DNA from 2 places in the Brevundimonas sp. GW822-FHT03E11 genome. Region 1 is predicted to be linked to the other one. Evidence: riboswitches for the same ligand, from Rfam matches in the RefSeq annotation. Region 1 holds a riboswitch; the other holds the start of a gene.
The links. Region 1 has a riboswitch for cobalamin ahead of AC1RKE_RS04575 (TonB-dependent receptor plug domain-containing protein). Riboswitches for the same ligand answer to the same signal wherever they lie in the genome.
Positions count from the first base shown of each region.

Region 1 (7,124 bases):
CGGCATGGACACCGAGGTCGCCACCGCCTTCCAGCGCACCCTGACCAAACAGGGCATGGCGTTCAAACTGGGCGCCAAGGTCACGGCCGCCAAGTCGGGCAAGGACGGGGTCGAGCTGACGGTCGAGCCCTCGGCCGGCGGCGCCGCCGAAACCCTGAAGGGCGACGTCGTCCTGGTCGCCATCGGCCGCCGGCCCTATACGGACGGCCTGGGTCTGGAGACCATCGGCGTCACGCCGGACAAGCGCGGCTTCATCGACCATGATCACTTCAAGGTCGCCGACGGCGTCTGGGTGATCGGCGACGTGACCCATGGCCCGATGCTGGCGCACAAGGCGGAGGAAGACGCCGTCGCCGTGATCGACACCATCGCCGGCAAATACGGCCACGTCGACTACGCCCTGGTGCCCAGCGTGGTCTACACCTTCCCCGAAGTCGCCTGGGTCGGTCAGACCGAGGATCAGCTGAAGGCCGCAGGCGTCGCCTACAAGAAGGGCAAATTCCCCTTCACCGCCAACAGCCGCGCCAAGATCAACCACGAGACCGACGGCTTCGTTAAGGTTCTGGCCGACGCCGCCACCGACAAGGTTCTGGGCGTCCACATCATGGGCCCCCAGGCCGGCGAAATGATCCACGAAGCCGCCGTCACCATGAGCTTCGGCGGCGCCTCGGAAGACATCGCCCGCACCTGCCACGCCCACCCCACCCGTTCGGAAGCCGTCCGTCAGGCGGCCATGGACGTCGAAGGCTGGATGATGCAGGCCTGATCCGGCCCCCGTCGACCTGTCAGTCGATGTGACAAGGCCCGCCCGGAGGATCCGGGCGGGCCTTTCATTTGCGCCTGTTCGATCCCGCTCAGGCGGCCCAGACCGTCCGTTCGTCCTGAGCGTCGCCGTATGGCGCCCCGTCGCCCAGACGGAAGCGCGACACCAGTTCGGCCAGCCGTTCCGCCTCCTGGCTGAGCGCCTGGTTGGCGGCGGTGGTCTGTTGGACCATGGCGGCGTTCTGCTGGGTGGTCTGGTCCATCTGGTTGACGGCCGTATTGACCTCGGCCAGCCCCTCGGCCTGCGCCTTGGCCGAGGCGGCGATCTCGCCGGCCAGCTGGTTGATTTCGGCCACCTGGCCGATCAAGGCGGTCAGGGCCGCACCGGTCTGGGACACCAGTCGAGCGCCCTCGCCGACGCTGGCGCTGGAGGCGGCGATCAGACCCTTGATCTCGCGCGCGGCCCCCGCCGACCTCTGGGCCAGGGCGCGAACCTCTGAGGCCACCACCGCGAAACCGCGACCGGCCTCGCCCGCCCGCGCCGCCTCGACCCCGGCGTTCAGGGCCAGGAGATTGGTCTGGAAGGCGATTTCGTCGATCACCCCGATGATTTCCCCGATCCGGCCCGAGGTCGCCTCGATCTCGCCCATGGCGGCTGTGGTCTCGGCGATGATCTGTTCGCGCGTCGCGGCGCCGCTTCGGGCCTCGGCGGTGATGTCGGCGGCGGACCGGGCGCCTTGCGCAGTCTTGCGCACCGTGACCGTGATCTGATCGAGGGCGGCGGCGGTCTGTTCCAGGGCGGCGGCCTGTCTTTCGGTGCGGCGCGACAGGTCGTCGGTCGCCGTCGTCACCTCCGATGTTCCCGCCCGCATCGCCTCAACCAGGTCTACGATGTCGGCCATGGTCGCCGCCAGCGTGTCCACGGCGGCGTTATAGTCGTCCTTCAGCTTGCGGCTGCGCTCGGCGAAGTCTGCGGTGATCCGATGGCTCAGATCTCCGCGCGCCAGGGCCGCCAGACCTTGTCCGAGCGCCTCCGCCACCAGGGCGTCTTCCTCAGCCAGACGGTCCCGTTCCGCTTCTCCCGCCTCTTGCGTCACACGGGCGGCCTCGCGCATGGCCTCGGTCTCGGCTTCCGCGGCCTTCTGGCGCACCGCAGCGTCGCGGAAGGCGGCGACGGCGCGGGCCATCTGGCCGATGTCGTCTTCACGCATGGCCCAGGGCGTGTCGAAGTCGGTTCGGCCCTGGCGCAGGGCTTCCATCCGCTCGCACAGAGCCTTGAGAGGCGAAAACATCCGGCGGGAAACGATCAGACACAGCCCGACCCCCAGCAGGGCGGCGGCCAAGCCGCACACGAACAGGGCGATCATCACCTGGTTCACCGAGGCCATGAAGTCCGCCTTGGGAATGCCGACATACAGCACGCCGATGGTCTGGCCGGCCCTGGTCTTGATCGGGTCGTAGGCGACGAAATAAGGCTTGCCCAGAATGTCGGCCTGGCCTCGATAGGGTTGGCCCGCCTTCAGCACCGCATCATAGACGGGGCCGGGCTTCAGCCGAGTGCCGACGGCGCGCGAGCCGTCGTCCTTGACCACATTGGTGGTCACGCGCAGATCGTTCAGAAAGACGGTGGCCGTACCCCCGACCAGGGTCTTGATCCGGTCCACCGGCTCGACGAAGTCGTTCATCGGGGTCGATCCGACATACAGCCTGCCGTCGCGCGCCGTGAAGCCGTCGCCGTAATCGGCCAGCACGTCCCAGGCGACCCGCATATTGGCTTCCTGACGCTCGGCGGCCTGGGCCTCAGCGTCGCGGGTCAGCAGGACCGCAGCGACGGCCGTCAGCACCAGGGTCAGGACGCCCAGGGCCGTAATGACCATCAAGGCCGTCTTGCCGGAAAGGGAAAGCGCGCTGGGCTTCATGGCCGATCCTCAGCGATTCGGTCTGGCGGACCACGACTGTTACCGAACAGGGTCTGGATTTCTATCCCTGGCAAGGGCCGACCTTCTCAGTCAGCCAGGCTCTTCAACCTGTAGAGGGTCTCCAGAGCCTCGCGCGGCGTCAGGGCGTCGGGGTCCACCGCCTGCAAGGCCGCCTCCAGCCTGGAGGGCGCGCGCGCCGGCTCCGGCTCGGCCACGGCGAACAGCGGCAGGTCGTCCAGGCGGGCCGCAGCGGCCTTCTCCCCTTCCAGCCGCTCCAGCACCGCCTTGGCCCGCGCCACCACCGCGGCCGGCGCCCCGGCCAGCTTGGCCACCTGAACGCCGTAGGACCGGTCCGCCGCCCCCGGCGCCGCCTCGTGCAGAAAGACCAGGTCGCCGTTCCACTCCTTGGCCGTCATGGACAGGTTGCAGACGTGGTCCAGCCGCGTCTCCAGCTGGGCCAGCTCGTGATAGTGGGTGGCGAACAGGGTGCGGGCGCGGTTGACGTCGTGCAGGGCCTCGGCCGTGGCCCAGGCGATGGCCAGGCCGTCATAGGTCGCCGTGCCGCGGCCGATCTCGTCCAGAACCACGAAGCTGCGCGGCGTGGCCTGGGTCAGGATGGCGGCGGTCTCGACCATCTCCATCATGAAGGTGGATCGGCCGCGCGCCAGGTCGTCGCCGGCGCCGACGCGGCTGAACAGCCGGTCGACCACGCCCAGACGCATGGCCCGCGCGGGCACGAAGGCCCCGGCCTGGGCCAGGATCACCAGAAGGGCGTTCTGGCGCAGGAAGGTCGACTTACCGGCCATGTTCGGCCCGGTGACGATGGCCAGCCGGGCGCAGTCCGATCCAGCCCCGTCCAGCCGGGCGTTGTTGGGCGTATAGGGATCGCCGGCCGCCTTGACCGCCGCCTCGACCACCGGATGCCGCCCGGCCTCGACCGAAAAGACCAGACTGTCGTCCACCACCGGCCGGGTCGCCCCGGCTTCCTGGGCCCATTCCGCCAGGGCCGCATGGGCGTCCAGCTCCGCCAGGGCCTCGGCGACCGCCTGCAGCGGCTGGGCCAGGCGGGCGACCTCGCGCCGCCAGCCCTCGAAGGTCTCGGCCTCGATGGCCAGGGCGCGGTGACCGGCCTGGCTGATCCTGGCGTCCAGTTCCGACAGTTCGACGGTGGTGAACCGCACCTGGCTAGCCAGGGTCTGGCGATGGATGAAGGGGCTGTCCGGCCCGGCCCGCAACAGACCCTCCGCCGCCTTGGCCGAGGTTTCCAGGAAATAGCCGAGGACGGCGTTGTGCTTGACCTTGAAGGGCACGCCGGACTCGGCGACCGCCCGCGCCTCCAGATCGGCCACCACCCGGCGGCTGTCGTCGCGCAGGGTGCGGGCGGCGTCCAGTTCAGGCCGATAGTCGGGGCGCACGAAACCGCCGTCGCGGGCCAGATGGGACGGTTCGTCCACCAGGCCGTCGATCAGATCGGCCTTCAGCCGCGACACCTCGGGCGACAGGCTCAGTCGGTCCAGAGCCAGGGCGATGCGGCGCGGCTGGCCGGTGAGCGGGTCCACCTGGCCGATGAACAGGCCCGCGATCCCCTCGGCGACGGACAGGCCCACCCGCACCGCCGCCAGATCGCGCGGACCGCCGCGCCCCAGGGCCAGCCGCCCGACCGCCCGGGCCACATCGGCCGAGGCCTTCAGACTGTCGCGCAGATCGCGCCGCAGATCGCGCCGCTCCAGCAGCCATTCGACGGCGTCGAGCTGTTCATTGATCGCCAGGGGGTCGCGCAGCGGCCGGGCGATCCGTTCCGCCAGGGCCCGGGCCCCGCCCGAGGTGACGGTGCGGTCGATACAGGCCAAGAGCGAGCCTTCGCGTTCGCCCCTCTGCGTCCGGTCGATCTCCAGACTGGCCCGGGTCGCCGGGTCGATGGCCAGAAAACCGCTCTCGCCCAGACGGCGGGGCGGGGCCAGGGCCGGAACCTTGCCGGCCTGGGTCGTCTCCAGATAGGCGGCGATCAGGCCGAGCGCCGAGACCTCGGCCTCCTCGAAGGCGCCGAACCCGTCCAGGGCCGCAACCCCGTACAGCCGCTCGACCCGCGTCCGCGCCGCCTGGGGCTCGGCGATGGCCGAGGCCAGGGCCTGAACCACGCCGCCGGACCCGTCCAGGGCGTCCCGCGTCGTCGGGTCGGAATAGATGCGGTCAGTGACCAGGACCTCGGACGGGCGGAAGGCGGCGAGCGTCGCCCCGAGATCCTCCAGCGCACAGGCGACGCTGTCCACCGCGCCGGAAGACAGTTCGACCACCGCCACGGCCGCGCGACCCTTGCGCACCGCTGCGGCGGCCAGCCGGTTGGCGCCGCGCGCGTCCAAGAGACTGTCCTCGGTCAGGGTGCCGGGCGTCACCACCCGCACCACGCCGCGCTGGACCACGGCCTTGCCGCCGCGCTTCTTGGCCTCGGCCGGGTCTTCCAGCTGTTCGCAGATGGCCACCTTGTGGCCCAGGCGGATCAGCCGGGCCAGATAGCCCTCCATGGCGTGGACCGGCACCCCGGCCATGGGGATGTCCTCGCCCTGGTGCTTGCCCCGCTTGGTCAGGGTGATGCCCAGAGCCGCCGCCGCCACCTCGGCGTCCTTGAAGAACAGCTCGTAGAAGTCGCCCATGCGGAAGAACAGGATGGCGTCCGGCTGACCGGCCTTGGCCGTCAGATACTGGGCCATGAAGGGGGTGGCGCCCTCCAGAGAGGCGGCGATGTCAGGCGGGTGAGAGACAGGGGCGTTCATGTTGCGACAGGGTGACGGATCGCGTCCTGGCGCTCAAGCCCGTTGACCGGCTCTTGCACAGGCTTGTCGCCCCTGCGATAGGCCGGATCAGGCGGTTAAGGGAACACGGTGAGACACCGTGGCTGTGCCCGCAACTGTAGGCGGCGAGAGCGTCGTCCGTCCGGGGTCTAGACCTCGGCGCCACTGGGTGACTGGGAAGGCGAGGACGGCGGTTTATGACCCGCAAGCCAGGAGACCTGGCCGCCGACGTCGCTCGCTCCTGTCCGGGACCAGACAGAGGCGCGGTTTCTCCGTGGAAGCGACCCGATCTTGCGTCGTCCCGGCCTCGCGGCCGGGCGGATCGGCTCGCTGGTCACGACCCTGCGCGCGCATTCGCCGGGCCGATACGGGGACATCGCTCACAATGAAGCGCTCCATTCTTTCATCGACGGCGGCCATGGCCGCCGTCATCGCCGCACCCGCTTTCGCCGATGAGGCGACCCAGCTGGACGAGGTCGTGGTCACCGCCACCCGCCTGCCCGCCATCGTCGCCGAGACGCCCGGCGCCCGGGTCATCGATTCTAGGATCATCGAGCAACGCGGCGCCGTCTTCGCCGCCGACATCCTGTCCGACGTGCCTGGCCTGTCGGTGACGCGAACGGGGGCCTTCGGCGGGATCGCCCAGGTCCGCATGCGCGGCGCGACGCCGGGCAAGACCCTGGTGCTGGTGGACGACGCGCCGGTCAATGATGCGGCCGAACCGAACGGCGCCTATGACTTCTCCAGCTTCGAACTGGCCGACATCGACCGGATCGAGGTGCTCAGCGGTCCGCAGTCGTCCCTGTGGGGATCGGACGCCATCGGCGGGGTGATTTCCTTCACCACGCGTGAAATCGACGGCGTTCGCGCCGAGGCCGAGGCCGGCAGCTTCGACACGGTGCGCGGCCGCCTGTCGGCCGGCGTCGCCAATGAGGCCTACGCCTTCAGCGCCTATGTCTCGCGCTTCCAGACCGACGGGATTTCCGCGGCGGACAAGGCGGACGGCAATCCCGAGACCGACGGCTTTCGCAGCACGACCCTGGGCGCCAAGGGCCGCTATGTCCTGTCCCACACGGTCAAGGTCGAAGGCGCGGCGCGCTGGAACGACAGCCACGCCGACATCGACGGCTTCCCCGCGCCTGACTATGTGCTGGCCGACACCGGCGACGCCCAGGACAGCGAACAGTGGTCGGGCTTCGGTCGGGTGACGGCCCAGGCTTTCGGTCTTGATCATCAGTTCAGCATCTCGGCGTCCGATCTGGAGCGCACCTCCTACAGCGACGGCTTCGGCTCGACCTTCAGCGGCGACCGTCAGGCCTACCGCTGGCAGGCGGACGGTCAGGCGCAAGGCGTGGACTACGCCTTCGGCGTCGAACGCAACGAGGCCTCGGCGGCCCTGTCGTCAGGTCTGTCGCGCGACTTGTCGATAACCTCGGTGTTCGGCGTGGCCCGGTATGACGCCGGCCCGCTGAACCTGAGCGGCGGATTGCGGTACGACGACACGGACGATTTCGGCTCAAAGACCACGGGGCGGATTTCGGCGGCCTATGATCTGGCCGGCGGCTTCATCCTGTCGGGCGCCTATGGCACAGGCTTCAAGGCCCCGACCGTCAGCCAGGCGGTGTGCGACTATTGTTTCGCGCCCCAGCCGTGG
Region 1 is NZ_JBXANG010000002.1:345,974-353,097, forward strand. Features, by position in the region: gene lpdA (dihydrolipoyl dehydrogenase) at 1-766, shown strand, start outside; gene AC1RKE_RS04565 (methyl-accepting chemotaxis protein) at 855-2,681, opposite strand; gene mutS (DNA mismatch repair protein MutS) at 2,768-5,452, opposite strand; cobalamin riboswitch at 5,503-5,710, shown strand; gene AC1RKE_RS04575 (TonB-dependent receptor plug domain-containing protein) at 5,856-7,124, shown strand, end outside.

Region 2 (7,124 bases), on a different contig from region 1:
CGAAATTCCAGCGCTTCATGGCGCCGGCGAAACCCTTACCGATGGTCTCGCCCTGGATATCGACCTTCTGGCCCGCCACAAAGTGGTCGGCCGACAGTTCGGCGCCCACGTCCAGCAGACCGTCCGCATCGACGCGGAACTCGGTCACATAGGCCTTGGGCTCGACTTCCGCCTTGGCGAAGGTCTCGCGTTGAGCCTTGTTGGTGTTCTTAGCCTTCTTCGCGCCAGCGCCCAGCTGGAGAGCGACGTAGCCGTCACGCTCCTGGGTACGTTGGCCGACGACTTGGCAGCCGTCGAGCTGCAGCACAGTGACCGGAACGTGCGCGCCGTCATCGGCGAACACGCGGGTCATGCCCAGCTTCTTGGCGATCACGCCCGTGCGCATCGGATCCCGCCTCTTTCTACTTAAATCTTGATCTCGACGTCCACGCCGGCGGACAGGTCGAGCTTCATGAGCGCGTCCACGGTCTGCGGGGTGGGGTCGACGATGTCGAGCACGCGCTTGTGCGTGCGGATTTCAAACTGCTCACGCGACTTCTTATCGACGTGCGGAGAGCGGTTCACGGTGAACTTTTCGATCAGGGTCGGCAGCGGAATCGGACCACGGACAGTGGCGCCGGTGCGCTTGGCGGTGTTGACGATCTCGCGCGTCGAAAAATCGAGGACGCGGTGATCAAAGGCCTTGAGCCTGATGCGGATGCTTTGATCCATATCGGTGCTTACTTCCAATGCGGTCGGAGGACCGCGTCCCTGTGAACCATTTCAAAGACCGAAGGCCTTCGGGCGCTAGGCCCTCAGGGTACGCAAATCCGCAAAAACGATCGGCCCACGCAGTCGCCTGCGAAGGCCGTTAAAGTCCTGGGTCACTGCAAAGAACAGGGTCTCAGGTCGTTCCTGCGAACCGCGTCTGCATCCGGGGATGCACAGCCGGTCCAACAAGAGTGGCGGCTTATGCCTAGCGATTCCGATTTCGTCAAGCGCGGAACCAAGAGCGGCGATAGGATTTTCCGCGCCGGTCGGAGGACGGTCGAACACCGCCTCCGCTGGCCGCAAATGATCAGGCCGCCGCCGTCTCCCCCGCCCTCATGAGCCGCGCCGCCGTCACCATATTGGCGAGCGCCGCCTCAGTCTCGGGCCAAGCCCGCGTCTTCAACCCGCAATCCGGATTCACCCAAAGCCGGTCCTGCGGCAGTTTGCGCGCCGCCGCCTTCAGCAGGGCGGTCATCGCCTCGACCGTGGGGACGCGCGGCGAGTGGATGTCATAGACGCCCGGCCCGATCTCGGCCGGATAGCGGTAGTCGGAAAAGGCGTCGAGCAGTTCCATCCTGGACCGCGAGGTCTCGATGGAGATGACGTCGGCGTCCATGGCTCCGATGGCCTGTATGATGTCGTTGAACTCCGAATAGCACATATGGGTGTGGATCTGGGTTTCGTCCCGGACCCCCGAGGCCGTGATGCGGAAGCTTTCGACCGCCCATTCCAGATAGTCGTCCCAGTCGGCGCGCCGCAGGGGCAGGCCCTCGCGCAGGGCGGCCTCGTCGATCTGGATGACGGCGGCGCCGGCGGTTTCGAGATCGACTACCTCGTCGCGGATGGCGAAGGCGATCTGACGGCAGGTGGTGCTGCGCGGCTGGTCGTCGCGCACGAAGGACCAGTTCAGAATCGTGACGGGGCCCGTCAGCATGCCTTTCACCGGTCTGTCGGTGAGACCCTGCGCATAGCGCCACCATTCGACTGTCATGGGCCTGGGCCGCGCGACGTCGCCGTAGAGGATCGGCGGGCGCACGCAGCGCGAACCGTAGGACTGCACCCAGGCGGCCTTTGTGAAGACGAAGCCGGACAAGTGCTCGCCAAAATACTGGACCATGTCGTTGCGCTCGAACTCGCCGTGGACCAGGACATCCAGGCCGAGCGCCTCCTGCCACTTGACCGTTCGCGCGGTCTCGTCGCGCAGCAAGCGGGCGTAGGCCGCATCGTCGATGACGCCTCGCCCGTGATCAGCGCGCGCCTTTCGGATCTCAGCCGTCTGAGGAAAGGAGCCTATGGTGGTGGTCGGATAGGCGGGCAGATTCAGACGCCCTCGCTGAACCTGGCGACGAATTTCAAAGCAGGAGTTTCTGAGCGCCAGGGCGGGGTCGGCATCGGCGGCTCGCGCCTGGACCTTGGGGTCGTTGATGCGCGGTGAAGTGCGACGTGAGGCGACCGAGGAGGTCGAGGCGTCGAGCGCCGCTTTCACCGCGCCGCGGCCTTCATTCAACGCCCGCGCCAGGGTGGCCAACTCGGCCACCTTCTGCACGGCGAAGGCCAGCCAGTCCTTGATCTCGGGATCGAGCCCGGTCTCCCGTTCCAGATCGATCGGGGCGTGCAGCAAGGAGGAGGACGGGGCGATCATCACCCTGCGCCCGGCCGCGACCAGGGGCTCCACCTTGTCCAGCACGGCGTTGAGGTCGGCCTTCCAGACGTTGCGGCCGTCGATGACGCCAAGCGACAGCACCTGATCCACGCGCGCCGCAGACGCGACCTGGGCCAACTGCTCCGGCGCCCGGATCAGGTCGATGTGCAGTCCGTGAACCGGCAGGCGCAGCACGGCCTCCAGATTATCCCCGAGCCCACCGAAATAGGTGGTCAGCATCAGCTTGATCGGCGGCGTCACGTCGGCCAGCACCCGATAGGCGTGATCATACGCCGCCTTCGCCTCATCGCTCAGATCGGTGACCAGGCAGGGCTCGTCCATCTGCACCCAGGTGGCGCCGGCGCGCGCCAGGGACCGCAGCACCTCGGCATAGATCGGCAGCAGGCGCGGCAGCAGGGTGAGAACGTCAAACGGCTCGCCCCGCGTCTTACCCAGAAGAAGATAAGAGACAGGCCCCAGCAGCACCGGCCGGGTCTCGATCCCCAGCGCCTTGGCCTCCAGATATTCGTCCAGCGCCTTGGTCGAGCCGAGACGGAACACCTGGTCGGCGGTAAATTCAGGCGCGAGATAATGGTAGTTGGTGTCGAACCATTTGGTCATCTCCATGGCCGGCGTCCCCTCGCCGCTCGCATGGGCGTGACCGTGTGCGCACGCCTGGCCGTCGCCCCGTGAACCGCGGGCCATGGCGAAGTAGGTCGCCAGATCGACACGATCCCCGCGCCAGCCGTAGGCGGGCGGCACGGCGCCGACCATGGCGGTCAGGTCGAGCACATGGTCATAGAGAGAGAAGTCGTTGGACGGCACGACGTCGGCCCCCAGGTCACGCTGGCGCGCCCAGGTCAGGCCACGCAGCTGGGCGGCGGCGGACAGAAGGGCCTCGGCGTCGGTCTTGCCGGCCCAATAGGCCTCGAGCGCGGTCTTCAGCTCTCTCTTGGGGCCGATGCGGGGAAAGCCGAGGGTGGCGACCTGGACGGTGTGGCGGGTCATGACGTTCGAAACCTGTGTTGTGGCCAGGCTTCGGACAGGGTCGCGCGGACGCCGACGCGGACGTGCAGGGTCCGGCGGCGCGCATGCGGCCTGACCGGACACCCCGCCGGAGGACGTTATCTGTCGGGGCAGGTCTCCTGGCTCACGGGTCGACGCCTAGGGTCCGGCCTTCCCGGCGTGAACGCCAGTGACACGAGATGGACCTTCGACTCGCCGCTTACAGTTGCGGGGGCAGCGCCGGTTTCACACCGGCTTCCCTCTTAGCTGCACGTGTTCCGAAGACCACGTGCAGACCACGACGGCTGAGGATGGCCTCACAATCAGCAGGCCGTCAATACATATAAGGATATGCTTATACGATTATGCGATTGCCACAGCTTAACCCTTTGCCTCCAGATGCGCCCACCCCTGACACATTGCGACCACAAGGCGTGGCGGATGGGCAACACGACAGTTTCAAGACACTTACGTAACGACGATTTAATGCTCAGCTTCGTCCGCGCCTGATAGCAGCCGCCCTCCCCGGACCCCCATCCGGGTCGAGACTGCTAAGGACAAAAGAAAATGAAGACGATCCTCCTCGCCACGGCCGCCGCCGCCCTGTTCGCCGCCCCGGCCTTCGCCCAAGACGCCGTCGGCTCGGTCGGCGTGACCTATTCCAACCCCTCGATCGAAGTCGCCGGCAACGATGTCGACGCCGACGTCTGGACCGTGGACGGCACGGTCGCCCTGCCGGCCGCTGACTGGACCGTGACCCTGAACGGCGCCGTCGACTACACCAAGGCCTTCGGTGAAGAAGACTTCACCGGCGTCGCCGCCGCCCACCTGACCAAGATGTGGAGCTCGGACGTCCGCGCCGGCGCCTTCGTCGCCGCCAACGGCATCGGCTCGGGCGATGAGCCGGTCTGGACCGTCGGCGCCGAGGCCCAGAAGTACCTGTCCAACGCGACCCTGACCGGCCTGGTCGCCTACACCACGGCCGACGACGTGGACGCCGACATCTGGACCGTCGGCGGCGACGCCGCCTTCTACGTCATGCCGAACCTGCGCCTGAACGCCGGCGTCAGCTACAACAACGTCGATGTCGCCGGCGGCGACGTGGACGCCTGGACCTACGGCGTTGGCGCCGAGTACGAAATCGAGAACAGCCCGTTCTCGGTCGGCGCTTCCTACACCCGCGCCGACATCGAGTCGGTCGACGTCGACACCTGGTCGGTCGGCCTGCGCTACAGCTTCGGCGGCGGTCTGCAAGCCCGCGACCGGGCCGGCGCCAACCTGGGCGTTTCGGCCATCACCAGCGTCCTGGGCGCCTTCTAAGCCTGACGGCCTGCTGACTAAAAAAAGCCCCGGCGGAGCGATCCGCCGGGGCTTTTTCATCGCCGCCGTCCCATTGCGGAAGATCCGGGGTTCCACGACCGGAGCCTTCCAGCGGCGAGAAGCGGATGTCAGCGTCCGATTTGAACGGAGCCTGAGCCGACGATTGACCGGGAGACCGAGCCGGTCGCCGCCGCAACATAGACGTCGCCGGACCCCGCTATCGCCACGTTGAGGTCGCGGGTCGTCCCTCCGTAGTGAACCTCGCCTGACCCGCCGATCGACACCGACAGCTTGTCCAGACGGCCCTGGCGCACGGTCACGCCGCCCGACCCGCCTATCGAAATATCCCCCTGGCCCGAGACAGCCGCCACATCGACCCGGCCCGCGCCCCCGACGCTGGTCTTCAGATTTCCGGTCGCGCCCGCCGCGACGGAGCCTGAACCGCCCACATTGGCTTCCAAGCTGCGTGAAGCGCCGGCTCGGATCGAGCCTGAGCCGCCGACGCTCAGTTCCAAGCCGCCGTCGACATTGGCCACCGTCCAAGAGCCGCACCCGCCGCTGTCCAGTTCGACCGAACGTGCGCCGCGTCCCACGGCGCCGAAAACAGCGCCCTCCGCGCTGACGTCCACATCACGCGGGGTGCGCAACACGATCAGCGGCGCGTCTTCCAGACGGACGCGGCCCAGGTTGCGCACCTCAACACTGGCGCCTTCGCCAGGTTGGGCGGCGCCCGCACGCCCGGCGTTGCAGTTGCGGATGTCGCCGCCCCACATCCCGGTGCGACGCAGGCCGCCGTCGATGCGGACGTCCCGTCCCTGACGACGCACCTGGAGCGCGGGCAGCCGGGAGCGTCCCTGCGTCACCTCCACGGCGACGTCCTGGCGGTCTTCGACGATGACGACGACGCGCGCGACAGCGTTGCGGATTTCGACCTCGGCGGCAGACGCCGGCGCGGCTGCGGCGCAGGCCGTCAATGCGGCGGCGGCGATCAGAACGGTCTTCATGAGAGCTCCCTTTCCCTGACTATGGGAGAAGGGTGATCGCCCGGGCGACCGAAGTCATTTTAACTTCAGGTCATGAACCCGAATTAACCTGGCCCCGCCTCAGGCCCGGATCTCTCCCGCTCCGTCGGCGGCGCCGATCTGCGGTTCGAAGTCGCGTTCGAAATGGGCGATCCGGCTCTTCAACAATCCGGCGCGCTTAAGGGCCAGAGAGGCCGCCCAGCGGGCCGCCAGCTCGGGCGTCCCCATGGCGTCGGTGCACCGCGGGCGTCCGCCGCGGCTGCGAAGGACGGCGTTGGTGAACAGGGCTCCGTTTCGGAAACGCGACGGCCAGGTCTGGAAGTCCATCGACAGGCTGACGCAGAACCGATCCAGATTCTCCACCCTGTGCGGCGCATACAGAGGCCAGGTCAGCGCCCGGCCCGGCTCCAGGTTGATGATCTGCGCCTCTCGCTCGAAGGCCAGGTCATAGGGCAGTTCCTCGGTCGTCTGGCGGGCGACCACCTGTTCCATGTTCCGTTCCGGCAATCGCCGCTCGTCGCCGGGATAGACGTAGATCCGCTTGCGCCCCCGCATGTGGAACAGGACCACCCCTGCCGCGTCGAAATGATAGGGCACCCGCGCCTTGGGCGACGACAGGATCAGCTGACCGGCGTTCCGAACGGCTCTAAGACCGGGGTAGGTCGCCTGGATCTTGCGAAATTCGTCCATGGCGGCGGCCCAAAGCTCTGGCCAGCCGGTCTCCACGCTCCGCAAATTGACCCACAGCCGGCCCTGTTTGATGGCCTCCAGCAGGGCCTCGCCGGACAGCCGCCCTCGCGCGCCGGTCCGCAGACTGACCTGCCCCGCCTCGTCATAGTCATACAGGTTGATGTCGAACAGTTCGGCGGGATAGCGATCCAGCACCGTCGCCAGGACCGCATCCTCGGCGAACCCCTGATCGACCAGGGTGTGCGGGTGGTCCGCCGCCTCTGAGATCGGACCGGGATAGCGGGTGCGTCGTTCGTTCATCGGCTTTCCTCGGCTTCGCTTAGACGTGGGCCACGCGGGCCGGGCCTTTGCGCTTGGCCGCCGCCTTGCTCACGGCGGACCCAAGGGCGAAGGCGGCGCCGCGCAACTGGCCAAGGGAGGAGGCTTCGCAGGCCTCGATGGTGGACCAGCGGCGACGCAGAGAGTTGCGCAGGGCCTGCCCCCGTCCTCCGGCTCCGCCCAGGGCGGCCACGGCCGCCTCGCCTAGGCTCCGGCCCAGGCCGGGCCGGATCACGACCGCCTCCCGCACCGTCTGGCGCGCATTGACGAAATACTTCTTGTACCCCTCGCCTTCGAAACCGAAGTCGAAGACGCGGAAGCCGTCCGCCGCCGCCAACCGCATTGTGTCCATGCTCAACAGAATGCCGGGCGAACAC
Region 2 is NZ_JBXANG010000005.1:174,912-182,035, reverse strand. Features, by position in the region: gene rplC (50S ribosomal protein L3) at 1-385, opposite strand, end outside; gene rpsJ (30S ribosomal protein S10) at 406-711, opposite strand; gene metE (5-methyltetrahydropteroyltriglutamate--homocysteine S-methyltransferase) at 1,058-3,400, opposite strand; cobalamin riboswitch at 3,511-3,712, opposite strand; gene AC1RKE_RS10665 (porin) at 3,965-4,717, shown strand; gene AC1RKE_RS10660 (GIN domain-containing protein) at 4,846-5,721, opposite strand; gene AC1RKE_RS10655 (transcriptional regulator) at 5,821-6,729, opposite strand; gene AC1RKE_RS10650 (GNAT family N-acetyltransferase) at 6,749-7,124, opposite strand, start outside.
Region 2: it holds a riboswitch for cobalamin, as region 1 does, so the genes downstream of both, metE (5-methyltetrahydropteroyltriglutamate--homocysteine S-methyltransferase) here and AC1RKE_RS04575 (TonB-dependent receptor plug domain-containing protein) in region 1, are expected to answer to the same signal.